4 regions of the Chryseobacterium phocaeense genome follow, and region 1 is predicted to be linked to each of the others. Evidence: riboswitches for the same ligand, from Rfam matches in the RefSeq annotation. Region 1 holds a riboswitch; each other region holds the start of a gene.
What was found. A riboswitch is a leader RNA that binds a small molecule or an ion and turns the genes downstream of it on or off. The one in region 1 is predicted to bind cobalamin.
Positions count from the first base shown of each region.

Region 2: another riboswitch for cobalamin. It lies ahead of B7E04_RS18605 (acyl-CoA thioesterase); the one in region 1 lies ahead of B7E04_RS05540 (TonB-dependent receptor plug domain-containing protein).
Region 3: another riboswitch for cobalamin. It lies ahead of B7E04_RS10005 (T9SS type A sorting domain-containing protein); the one in region 1 lies ahead of B7E04_RS05540 (TonB-dependent receptor plug domain-containing protein).
Region 4: another riboswitch for cobalamin. It lies ahead of B7E04_RS19195 (TonB-dependent receptor plug domain-containing protein); the one in region 1 lies ahead of B7E04_RS05540 (TonB-dependent receptor plug domain-containing protein).

Region 1 is NZ_LT827014.1:902,013-905,158, forward strand. Features, by position in the region: gene B7E04_RS05530 (cytochrome-c peroxidase) at 1-385, shown strand, start outside; gene B7E04_RS05535 (transporter) at 394-1,335, shown strand; cobalamin riboswitch at 1,567-1,751, shown strand; gene B7E04_RS05540 (TonB-dependent receptor plug domain-containing protein) at 1,936-3,146, shown strand, end outside.
Region 2 is NZ_LT827015.1:2,612,793-2,615,938, reverse strand. Features, by position in the region: gene B7E04_RS18615 (hypothetical protein) at 1-210, shown strand, start outside; gene B7E04_RS18610 (Crp/Fnr family transcriptional regulator) at 218-802, shown strand; gene B7E04_RS18605 (acyl-CoA thioesterase) at 842-1,225, opposite strand; cobalamin riboswitch at 1,341-1,519, opposite strand; gene B7E04_RS18600 (hypothetical protein) at 1,573-2,370, opposite strand; gene B7E04_RS18595 (GEVED domain-containing protein) at 2,624-3,146, shown strand, end outside.
Region 3 is NZ_LT827015.1:713,939-717,084, forward strand. Features, by position in the region: gene clpP (ATP-dependent Clp endopeptidase proteolytic subunit ClpP) at 1-128, shown strand, start outside; gene B7E04_RS10005 (T9SS type A sorting domain-containing protein) at 371-1,495, opposite strand; cobalamin riboswitch at 1,575-1,764, opposite strand; gene B7E04_RS10010 (esterase-like activity of phytase family protein) at 2,149-3,146, shown strand, end outside.
Region 4 is NZ_LT827015.1:2,744,045-2,747,190, reverse strand. Features, by position in the region: gene B7E04_RS19195 (TonB-dependent receptor plug domain-containing protein) at 1-1,390, opposite strand, end outside; cobalamin riboswitch at 1,422-1,597, opposite strand; gene cdd (cytidine deaminase) at 1,863-2,345, opposite strand; gene namA (NADPH dehydrogenase NamA) at 2,447-3,146, shown strand, end outside.

The DNA of each region.
Region 1 (3,146 bases):
AAAATGCGCGTCCTGCCACAGCGGAGAATTATTTACCGATGAAAGCTTCAGAAACACGGGAATGTATTACAATGAACAGTTCAAGGATGCCGGACGTCACCGGGTAACGCTGGATCAGAATGACTGGATGAAGTTCCGGGTTCCAAGCCTGAGAAATGTGGAATACACAAAACCTTATATGCATGACGGAAGGTTCTATACGCTGGAAACAGTCCTTAATTTCTATTCAGATAATGTTGAGGATAATCCCAATCTTGATCCGCAGCTCAAAAAGAACGGGCACATCGGGATTGCGATGAATACTCAGGAAAAGCAGTTTATTATAGCCTTCCTGAAAACCCTGTCTGACAAGAACTTTATTTCCAATCCAAAATTTGCAGAATGAAAATCACCATGAACAAAATAACACTTATATTCAGTCTGGTCTTATCCTTAATGTTCCAGGCTAAACCCATCAATGACAGTATTGATTTTACGAATCACATCAACAGGGTTGTTTGGGATGACTGTGATGCCTGCGGATGCGCTGCCGGAAACGGCTCCTCAGGTTTTGAATCACTGTTGAACCCACAGTTTATCGGCATCAAATATTTTGCCCAGCACTACAGAGCAAAGGAAAATATGTTTGTAAAAGACCTTACCCAGGACCAGTACTTCAATACCCTGCAGGTTTGGGGGAAAATTCCGGTGACCAAAAACCTGAGTGTATATGCCAGTCTGCCGTTCCATTTTCATGAAAAGAAAACTATGCAGGGGGATATCAGTATCAGTGGTATCGGAGATCTGAATGTAATGGGTATTTACCGGCTGATGAATTCTAAAGATAATTTTCACCAGTTAAATGGTGGTCTGGGTGTTAAAGTTCCTCTTGGAAAGTTTGATGAAAAGGGAATTTCCGGGGTCAATCCAAGTTTTCAGCTTGGGACGGGAAGTTGGGATTATCAGGCAGCTCTAAACTATAAATTTCAAAAGAATAAGCTGGCTTTGCTGGTCAATACGGATTATACGGTTAAAACAGTCAATAAAAAGCATTACCGTTTCGGAAACCAATGGAATTATGCAGCCATGGGGTTTTATCAGATTGCCGGAAATGAAAAAACAATTTTTTCTGCCAAGGCCGGGCTTCAAGGCGAAGTTTACGATAAGAATAAACAATTTGATGAAGCTTTACCCAACACGGCAGGAAGCGCTTTATACGGAAAACTCGGTTTTGAAACTTCCTATAAGAAATTCAGTCTCGGCGGGGAGGTGATGCTGCCTGCTTATTCCAATCTGGCGGGAGGAGACATTGAAGCCAGATCAAGATTCAGTGTTTTTATCAATTTTGGAATTTGATTAATGGTGGCTTCGGTTCCTGAAGCCACCAGATAGTAACCTCAGCGACCAAGTATGGGTTATTTAATGTCATTATTAGTAGAAATATTATACTCTTAATTATAATTTCTAAAAACCGGTGGCTGAGGTTTCCGATGCCACCGGTTTTAATACATCACTCAACAAATCTGCTCTTTTCATAGTGTTGAGAATTAATTTATTATGTCGTGTATTGCATCTGTCAATAATTTTCTATCTTTGCCGAAATCTGGTGCGCTGTAAAAAGCACTTAAAAGGGAATCCGGTGAAAATCCGGAACAGACCCGCTGCTGTAAGCTCCACATCAAAGTTTTTGAAGAGTATATCCACTGTTTTTTAATGGGAAGGATTTCAAAAACGGAGTAAGTCAGAAGACCTGCCGGAGGATGAACGTTTGATGCTTTCGTGGAATAAAGCTTAGGACAACAATAACTTTGTGCAGTATCAGCTGTGCTTTGTCTTTGCTACCTTATATCTATATCCATTAGCGGCATCATTATTCCAAATGAGCTAATGGTCGGAAAATTTACAGTTTCACGGTTTCAGAAAGGAGTTATCATTTTGTTTGTGATAGCCTCCCAGATGATATATTCACAATCCGGAGATACCATCAGGGAGAAAACTATTCTTCCTATTCAGATTTACAAAAAAGATTTTAAAGAAATTCTTCCGGCCCAGATTCTTTCGGGGGAGCAGCTGGAAAGGCTGAACAGCCAGTCGGTAGCAGATGCATTACGCTATTTTTCGGGAGTTCAGATCAAAGATTACGGCGGCATGGGGGGACTGAAAACGGTGAATATCCGGAGTATGGGAAGCCAGCATGTAGGCGTATTCTATGATGGTATTCAACTTGGGAATGCCCAAAACGGAGTGGTGGATCTCGGGAAATTTTCGCTGGATGATATTGAGGCGATCTCGCTGTATAACGGCCAGAAAAGCGAAATTTTTCAGCCGGCGAGAGATTTCGGGTCTTCCGGCTCCATTTATCTTCAGCCTAAGACTCCCTATTTTAAAGGAAATCAGAAAACAAACGTAACGGTCAGGCTGAAATTGGGTTCTATCAGTTTATTTAATCCTTCGTTCCGGGTGGAACAGAAGATTTCAGAGAAGGTTTCCGCCAGTTTCAGTTCAGAATTTTTACAAAGTGACGGATTGTATAAATATAAATACGAAAAGAAAAATTCTGACGGATCAATTGCCAACGATACGATTGCCAGAAGATATGATTCCTACATACGGGCTAAGCGTTTTGAAACGGCTTTTAACGGAACGCTCAATGAAGGAAGCTGGAATGTAAGAGGGTATGGCTATATTTCCGACAGGGGAATTCCTACCGCAGTGGTCAACAATGATTTTGGACCGAAAGGACAGCAGATGCTGGATGAAAACTATTTTGTACAGGCCGGTTTTAGGAAAAAGCTGTTTCCAAAATTTGAAACGCAGATCAAAGCTAAGTTTGCCTATGATTATTCCCGGTTTTTAGACACGGTGAATGTTGCGACTACTGTTCTTCCCATCGATAATACCTACATTCAGAGAGAACTGTATTTTTCATCATCCAATATGTATTCAATTAATCAGAATTGGGATGTAAGTGCAAGTTTTGACTTTCAGTACAATAACCTGAATGCCAGTCTGAGGGATTTTTCTTTTCCTACCCGGTATACTTCACTGCTGGCTTTTGCCACTACTTATCAGTGGAACAGATTTAAATTTCTGGGAAGTGTTCTCGGAACTTTTGTCCATGAAAATGTAGAAAAAAATGCCAAATCTCCCGATAAAACAGAGTGGAC
Region 2 (3,146 bases), on a different contig from region 1:
AGTGATGAAAACAAAAGTTATGACCACATAAAAAAACATCCCGTAGATATTGTACTGTTGAGCTCCGGTCTGGAAGAACAGTTTGAAAAAGATATTAAAGTTTTTTGTGAACAGATGGATAAAGACGTAAAAGTCATCGACCATTACGGTGGTGGAAGCGGGCTGCTGAAAAATGAAGTGTACAGTCTTTTCCCTCACCTGAAAGCATAATTGATCCATGTTCGAAAGTATCATCAGGAATATTACCCGGTTTGTACATCTGGATGAAGAAGAAAAGAAAAAGTTTACGGACCTTTTAACCTATGAAAAAGTTCCTAAAAAAACTATTCTACTAAAGGAAGGAGAGGTCTGTAAGTTTGAAGGCTATATTCAGAAAGGATGCCTGCGTATGTACTGCATGGATGATAAAGGAGCTGAGGTAACGGTATTATTTGCGATCGAAGACTGGTGGATCAGTGATATCACTTCATTTCAGGACCAGCATCCTTCAAAACTGAACATCGAAACGCTGGAAGACTCGGAAATTTTCATGCTGAATCCTGAAACAAAAGAAAAATTGCTTCAGGAAATCCCGAAATTTGAAAAGGCTTTCAGAATATTGGTCCAGAGAAATCTACGTACGCTGCAGAACCGTCTGATAGATACCATTTCGAAATCCGCTTCGGACCGGTATCTGGAATTTATAAAAGTTTATCCTACGATCCCCCAAAGGATCCCGCAATATTATATTGCTTCTTATCTGGGCGTTTCAAAAGAGTTTGTAAGTACCATCAGGAAGCGTTTAGGGGCAAAGGGAACGTAATAGGTGAGGTTTCGGGCGGCCGGAGGCCGCCCGAAACCATTACATAATCCTGATCGGCTTCTTGAACTGGTCAATGGCTACAAAAGTGAAATCACCTACAATAGCTCTTTCTCTTTCATAAGAGTACATTTCCTCGGTATAGATTTCCACATTCACCTTCATACTGGTTTTCCCCACATGGGAAACCTTTCCGATCAGCTCTACGATGGTTCCGGCCGGAATAGGTTTTTTAAAATCTATTTTGTCGCTGCTTACGGTTACCACTCTTTTTCTTGCAAATCGGGTGGCGGTGATAAAAGCTACTTCATCCATCAGCTGCATGGCAGTTCCTCCGAAAAGGGTATCGTAATGGTTAGTGGTATTTGGGAAAACCGCTTTAAAAATTCTGGTTTCGGATGCTGCAATTCTTTCTTCTGTAGTCATATTTCATTATTAATTAATGCGAAATGAAATATATTAAAATAACAGAACAATGACAGGAACCATAGGAATTCCTGAAGCAGTCCATCAGATCAATAAACTTCAGATCGCGAAAGTTTTTTGTTTAAAGAAATAGGCAGGTCTCCTGACTTGTAACATCTTTTATCTCCTTCCCGTGCCCTGCACAGTGGACTTGTGATAAAGACTTTGGTTACTTACAGTTGCGCGACAGTCCGTGATTTTCACACGGTTCCCTTTTAATCTGCGTTAAGCAGAACCGGTTTCTGTGATGAATTAGCGTTAAACTTTTTCAGAGGCAAAAATAAGAATATTAAAGGAACAAACAGCAATTATTCCGGATTATTGTAAATGATCTGGCTCATCACCCTTCCTTCCTTGATGGCCCAAAGCGTTACATACCTGTTTTCACCGGAACCATTGATCATATAAAGGTAGATATGATTATCGTCAAGAGCCGTTACCCCAATATTGTTGAAATCCATGGTAGGCTGGAACATATTTTTAATAGCCTCCCTTACAAAGACAGATCCTCTTCCCGGCTGCTGAACCCTGATGGATTTAATTTCTGTCAGTCCTTCAGGAAGCTCATCCTTAATTCCCCATGGTTTTATCTTATCAATCGTAAGGATTTTCCCGTCTGCATCTTTTTCTTTCTTTCTGTAACTGGCGTTGGACGGATAGATATCAATGACTACTTTGGTTCTTTGGGCTGTCGGTACTTTGGGATTGCTGTTATCCGTAAAAATAAGGGATTTCCCGTTCTTGGATTTAGAAGGAGTAAACTGGGGAAGTTGATCAATGAAGGCAATACGTTCTTTATTGACCATTCCTTCCTTTTCAAGATTTTCATACCTTACAAAAGGCTTTTCATCGTCCTGTTTTTCCGGATATTTGATCCAGATCCATTCCGTTTCTCCGGGAGCGGGCTTTACATAAACAAATACATCGCCTTTACGCATTCTGATCTTATCTACGATTTTTCTGTAGTTATCCTTATGGACACGTACGTTGGCGTAGCCTTCCTCCGCTTTTACAACACCGAAAGGAACTTTATTTTGTCCTTTGACAAATGCTAAGGAAAAAAGACTGAAAGCGGATAAGTACAATGCTCTGTTTACGGAAATCATTTCTTGGAATTTTTTGATCCCTCAAATATATAAATTAAATGTTTTTTTGATTAGTAAAATCTCAGTGTATTTAATTAAAGTGATCAATTTCTTCCAAAAGTGCTTTCCAGGACACTAAAATATCTCTTCAATTTATCAAAATCAATTAAAAATTTAATATTTATCAAATAAAATTGAACAATATTTAAATGATTTAAATTATTTTTAGGTCAAAATTAATAATCCAAAAACTATGACCAAAAATCTATTTTTTATGTTCCTCCTTTTTTTGGGAACAGCACAATTTCAGGCTACCAATAAAACAGGAAACAATTTTACGGAGTCAGCCTTTACCATTCCAACCAATCTAACGGTTTCCAATATCACCTATACTTCAGCTGATATCACGTGGGATCCTGTGCCTGGAGCAACCGGTTATTTAGTAAGATGGAGGGCCTCAACATCTTTGGTTTGGACTACCATGAATATTCCTGCAGCAACCACTTCCGTTAATCTTAATAGTCTTACACCCTGCACAGGATATATTCTTGAGGTAATTGATACTGCGTCCGGCGATGTGTCCTTTCCTTTATCCTTCTATACCCATCTCAATTACTGTAAATCCATGTCTACAATGCTCGGTGCACTGTATTTATCGAATGTTACCATAATTCCTTCCGGAGGACTTCCGACAATGGTGAGTGCTTCCAGTGCAACAAACCATACGGATTTCCGTCCGGACTTAACCCGTCGCATACAGCTTGGTCTCGGCTCGGCAGGTAATGTGATTTCGGTAC
Region 3 (3,146 bases), on a different contig from region 1:
ACCACTCAGGACAAACGTATGAGTGGGTAGAAAAGTCTTCAGACAGAGATTACTGGATGACTTCTGAAGAAGCGAAAGGCTACGGAATGGTAGACGAAGTTTTACAGAGATCTACAGAGAAAAAATAATTTCCTTTGAGAATATTGAAAAACGCACCGGTTTCGGTGCGTTTTTTTAGTTTTATTTAACCACAAAAGAGGCAAAAGGTTTTTAACACTTTAGTTATTTTGAAGTTGAAAATTTTGAAAATAGAAGAACACTTAGTTCTATGAAAATCAAATATTTTCATATGACAAAAATTCGTCGGATCAAAATTCCCATCCCTTGGAGGGGTGGCGAAAATTCGAAGAATTTTTGACGGGGTGGTTTTCTATTTCTTAATAACTTTATGGACCGTAGTTGCCTTTGATGTTTTAATTTCTACTAAATAAACCCCGTCTTTCAAGACTTGAATATTCATCTTTGCATTGGTTCCTGTTAATATTTTTTGTCCTGAAGTAGCATAAATATTCACTTCCTTAATTTTTTCAGCAGTTTCGATCCGGATAAAATCACTCGCAGGATTAGGATAAATTCTGAATTCCTTTTTACTGATTTCAGAAACCCCTAAGACCGTACTTGAAGCCTCTTTCGGTGTAAATGGTATCCTCTGTCCAAACCCAAGACCCAGCCAGTCATTATTACTAAGTTGAATCTGAGACAAATCGGTTTGCCCTCTCCAGCTTGAAAGGTCTTTTCCTTTGAATAGTTTCCAGGTATTGCTTCCGGAAGCTGTTCCGGTAAAATTATTCAGAGACAGCGTACTGATCTGGTTGTTATTTGATGTAAAATTAAAGTAAGAAACCTGAGTCTGGATCAGCTGAAGAGCCTGTTCCGCCGTTAAGTTTCCGTTGTATTTAATTCCAAAAACAAAAGAATGAGCTTCCCCTGCAGCGTTATTAGTCCCGAAATCGATAACCACAAGACTTGTATTGCTTCCGGTACCAATCCAGTTGGTGATTTGAGAAGAACTGTACCATGCAGAATGGTATGCGGCTACAGGAGCCGAAGGATGGGAAAGTGCCGGTGTAGTAGGTGTAAATCCGTAACCGTAAGAAATTCCGTACCATTTGCCATCTACCAGCGGATCATTATTAACGCCATTGTTCAGCTGCATATTTTCAGCTGTTGGTCCGGACCAGGTAGACCAGTAATCATCCAGACTGGGTGTGTGGTGGTTGTAATTCAGGCTGTAAAGAAATCCTGAGGGAACTTCCGCTTCCATTTTCGGTTCTGCTGCATCAATAGCATTGATGAGGTCTTCCATGGTAAGGTTATCCGCATCATAACGATAGCCCCATGCATACGAAGTGGGATGGTCACTGTCATTAAAATCAGCGATGAAGAACGCTTTTTTAGAGCCGGTTCCTACCCAGAATTTAATGTCATTCTCTGTAAACTGGGCAGAGAATAGCTGCAGACATAGCAGCAGGAAAAAAAGATAGATCTTTTTCATAATATAATTAAAATAAAGTTTTATTCCCGAAACTTTCCTTCAAAAGATAAGATGATGCTTTTCAGCTCCTTCTTCTCATGAAGTGAATGTCATTAAGGCAGGTCTCCTGGCTTGCTTCTTCAGGTACGCCTTCCCGGATGTTATCCAGTGGCAATAGGTACAGAAAGTGTAAACAGCTTACAGTTGCGGGTACAGCTCAAGCATTGAATTTCTTCTCACTTGATTCCCTTTTAATGAACAGATGTTCAGCCTTAACGGGTGCAAAGATATTAGATAAATTTTTGAATGTGTTTTGTGAATTATGATGTTATTTCTTTATTATATTTACGATAAGGATTAATTTAATTCCTTGGTTTTTAGATTTAATAAAGAATCAGGATGAAGCTTGAAGATATACGGATTAATTCCAATAAATTTCATTGTCATTGCAAACAGCCAGGCGACGAGGTAAGTTCATCAAACTCTTACTGAAAATCTTCGATTTTCTTGCGCCTTAAAGCGGATTCATAATAAAAACCTTGCGACCATTGCGGTTTTCCAACAAAAAACTTAAACAAGCTTGTTGTCTGAAGGTTTTATTGTTAAAATACATTTATCATTAAATTTAAGATCAGTTTATAATCAAGCTATATTTTCGCGGCATAAAAGTAACTATGAAAAAACTGCTGCTGTCAGCTATAGCATTCACAGCTATCATGTCATGTAACGACAACGATCAAGTAGATAACCAGAACCAGGATATCAACTATGCAAAACTTCCCCAGGAGTTTCCTTTTTCCACATTAATGACCCTGAATGGTGTCAATGTAATCAACGGTGGATTCGGTTCCGGAGCTGCTGCACACACTAGCAGGAAAGGGGAATTTTATGTCATTACCGACCGCGGTCCCAATGTAGCGTACCAGAATGGAATAAAAATCCTTGCCCCGGGCTTTACCCCAACCATTATGCATTTCAAAATCAATGCGGAAGGAAATATTGAGGTCATTAAATATATTAAACTTAAAAATCCTTCAGGGCAGCTTATCACAGGACTTCCAAACCCGGCGGGAATGGGAAGTACGGGAGAAATAGCCTACGACTCGTCAGGAAATGTTTTAGGAACAGATAATTATGGATTAGACAGCGAAAGTATTGTAGCTGCCACAGACGGAACATTTTGGGTTTCGGATGAGTATGGGCCACATATTGTTCATTACAGTGCGGAGGGAGTGGAGCTGGAAAGAATCAGCCCGATCGGCGTAAACACAGGAGCAAGAAAATTACCCGCTGTTTTTTCCAAAAGAAGACCCAACCGCGGAATGGAAGGCATGTGCATGACACCAGACGGGAAAATGCTTGTAGGAACGATGCAGTCGACAATGTATGTGCCTACAAAAGCGCTGGCAACGAATACAACTTTAACGAGAATCGTTACTTTCGATCTGGCTACCGGACAGACAAAGCAATACTTATATAAACAGGACGGGGGAGCTTCAGATTCTGTGTGTGATATTACCCCAATCAGCAATACTGAATTTCTGGTGATCGAAAGAGACGGAAACTTCGGTTCTTCCGGAGGACTTAAAAAAGTGTATAGAATTAATCTCTCAGGAGCATCCGATGTATCAGGAACGGATTTAACGGCCGTAGACGGAATGAAAATCAACGG
Region 4 (3,146 bases), on a different contig from region 1:
TCGGAAGCCAGTTGATCATATTTTTAATGTCCATATAATAAGGACTCAATGTAATTTTAAAATCTCCGAAACTGAACTCATGGTTCATATCAACATTGGTAGATGTTTCCGGAAGCAGATCAAGGTTTCCTCCCGGATTCCAGTACAGATCATTAAAAGATGGGAATCTGAAATTTCTGGAAAAATTAATTCCTGTACGATACCATCTTAAAGCATTCCACTTCCCGGAAAAAGAATACAGGAGCGGAGAAGAAATATCCTCTACAAAATCCTTCTTGATTCCCGCTTCAAAACGAAGATCCTTCGTCGCAAAATACCTGATCAGACCCGCCAGGGAACCTACATTTCTGCTGATACTCCCAAGCCCGGACTCATAGCCCTCACCTTTATTCACCTGAAATTCCCCGATGGCATTGATGTTGATTTTCGGCGTAATGAAATAATTGAAATCATTTTTGAAGATATAATTCTTTCCGTCCGCACCGCTCGTTTTTGGCTGATTAAGATCCGAGAAATACTGGAAATTATCCTCCGTATAAGCCGCTTTTAAGCTGTTGGAAAGATTGCTTTTTTGAATATCCCATGCAATCAGGCTCCTTAAAGTCTGTGCATTGTATTTTGTTTTATTACCGTTCGTCTCGAAGACAGGATAATGCTGCGAAGCATCAAACATCTGGTTCTGCCATGAAATGGTCTGATGATCGGCAATTTTATAAGAAGCTCCGATATTCATCGAAGTATTATAATATTTCCCGTTGATATTGTCGAAACCCGTACTTCCTACCACAAATTCCGGAACCTTATAATCATTCTGACTCGTTAAATAACTCCCCGAAACTTTGATGCTGAACCGGTCACTGCTGAATGAAGCCTGTGCAAAATTCGTATACGTATCAAAAGAACCTGCTTCCGAATATAGGGATGCATTAAAGCCCCTGTTGAAATCTAAAATATTGTTTAAATGAATGCTTCCCCCGATCGCTCCGCTTCCGTATACCACACTTCCTCCGCCTGCTTTGATGTCGATCTGGTCATATCCGAAAAGCGGAATATTATTCACATCTCCCTGCCCCAGAAAACTGGAGTTAATATTAATCCCGTTCCATACAAAGGCGGTCTGCTGGGCAGTTGAGCCCCGGAATGACGGAGAAGAAACCGCTCCACGGCCATTTTCCTTAATGTAAATTGAAGACTGAAAACGCAGAAGATCGGAAAGGTTTGTTGAGTTTTTCTCAATATCTTTTGGAGTAATGGTACGTACCGGATGAAAAAGCTTCACCTTGCTCATCTGGTTGTCGAAAATATAAATGGTATCAACTGCCTTCTCCTGTCCCAAAAGAAAGCTGCCGTAAGACGTGCAAAGCAGTAATAAAGATCTTTTTATATCCATACTATTTTACTTTTCCTCCGAAAGTAATGCGTTTTTAGTTAGTATTCTGGCAGGTCTCCTGGCTTTCGCTTTCTGTGCCTTCCCGGATGAACAGTGGCTTTGTACAGAAATTTTTATTGCGATTTACAGTTGCGGGGACAGCTTGGGAGTTTCACCCAATTCCCTATTATTTCCAATACACTGGAAACCAAAATTTTTGCAAAGATAACTTTTTAAATGTATTGCACAAAAAGGCTAAAAAGCAAAAGGGCTAAAAGGCAAATTTGCAAATAGGTGAATATGTTAAACTTTGAAGATATAAAACAGACGTAATTTATCAATAAATGATCCCAAGCACGGAAAAAAATATAATTATAAGGAATAAATGTATTTCCTCATACTAACTTTTTAATTTTGCCTTACCAGCCTTACCAGCCTTACCAGCCTTATCAGCCTATTTGCAAATTCGCCCTTTTGCCTTTTCGCCTCTTCTCTACAAAAACGAAGAATCAAAATAAAACGGCAGCAGGTCCTTAATGGAATGCACCTTCACCACTTCATCATTCATACTTGAAAAATAAAGGTCAATATTGTCATTCTGCTTCGTTTCATATTCTATTAAGCTCTGTCTGCAGGCTCCGCAAGGGGGAATCGGAGGGTTTTTCTCATGGAATTCCTTAGGACCGCCCACTACAAAGATTTTTTTCACTTTTACATCAGGGAAATTCGCTGCCACCCAGAAAAGAGTGGTTCTCTCTGCGCACAGTCCCGATGGATAGGCCGCATTCTCCTGGTTGTTCCCGGAATAAATTTCACCGTTTTCCAGCAGAACCGCACATCCCACAAGAAAATTCGAATAAGGAGCGTACGCATTTTCACGGGCCTGCTTTGCACTCTCGAATAATTTTTTCTCTGTATCGTCCAGTTCACTGCTGTTTTTAAAATGCTCGTAACTGATCTGTATGTCTTTTTTCATATATTAGTCAGACTAAAAAAGGGGGGCTAAAATTACTCCTTTTTCTTCAGTTGGACAATGTTTTTTATTTACCCTTTTAAATTGAAATTCAAAAAAATAAAATGCTGTATATCCCAATAAAATTTAGAAATATAGAACTGAAAAACAGATGGGTGATGTCGCCCATGTGTATGTATTCATGCGAAAACGGGTTAGCCAATGATTTTCATTTTGTTCATTATGGAAGCCGGGCTCAGGGGGGAACAGGTCTGATCATGGTGGAAGCTACCGGAGTGGAACCGCGCGGAAGAATTACCAATCACTGCATGGGAATATGGAATGATGAGCAGACTGCAGAACTTCAGAAAATCGTTGATTTTGTCCATTCCCGTTCAGAAAGTAAAATCGGAATTCAGCTGGCTCATGCCGGAAGAAAAGGTTCCACCTGGAACAATCTCCAGATCCCGCTTGAAGAAGGCTGGGAAACCATTGCACCAAGTGCCATTCCGTATCATCCTTCAGAAAGGATTCCCCATGTTCTGACTGCCGATGAAATTAAAGAACAGGTTCAGAATTTTAAAGAAGCAGCCAGAAGAGCAGTAAAAGCAGGCTTTGATCTCATAGAAATTCACGGGGCGCACGGATATCTGATTCACCAGTTTTTATCACCGCTTTCCAATATCAGAACTGATGAGTATGGGGGAAGCTTTGAAAACAGGATCCGGTTCCTGGTCGAAATTGTAGATGCGGTTAATGAAGAATTAAATGGAGATACACCTCTGTTTGTAAGGATCTCCGGAACGGAATACGCTGAAAACGGAT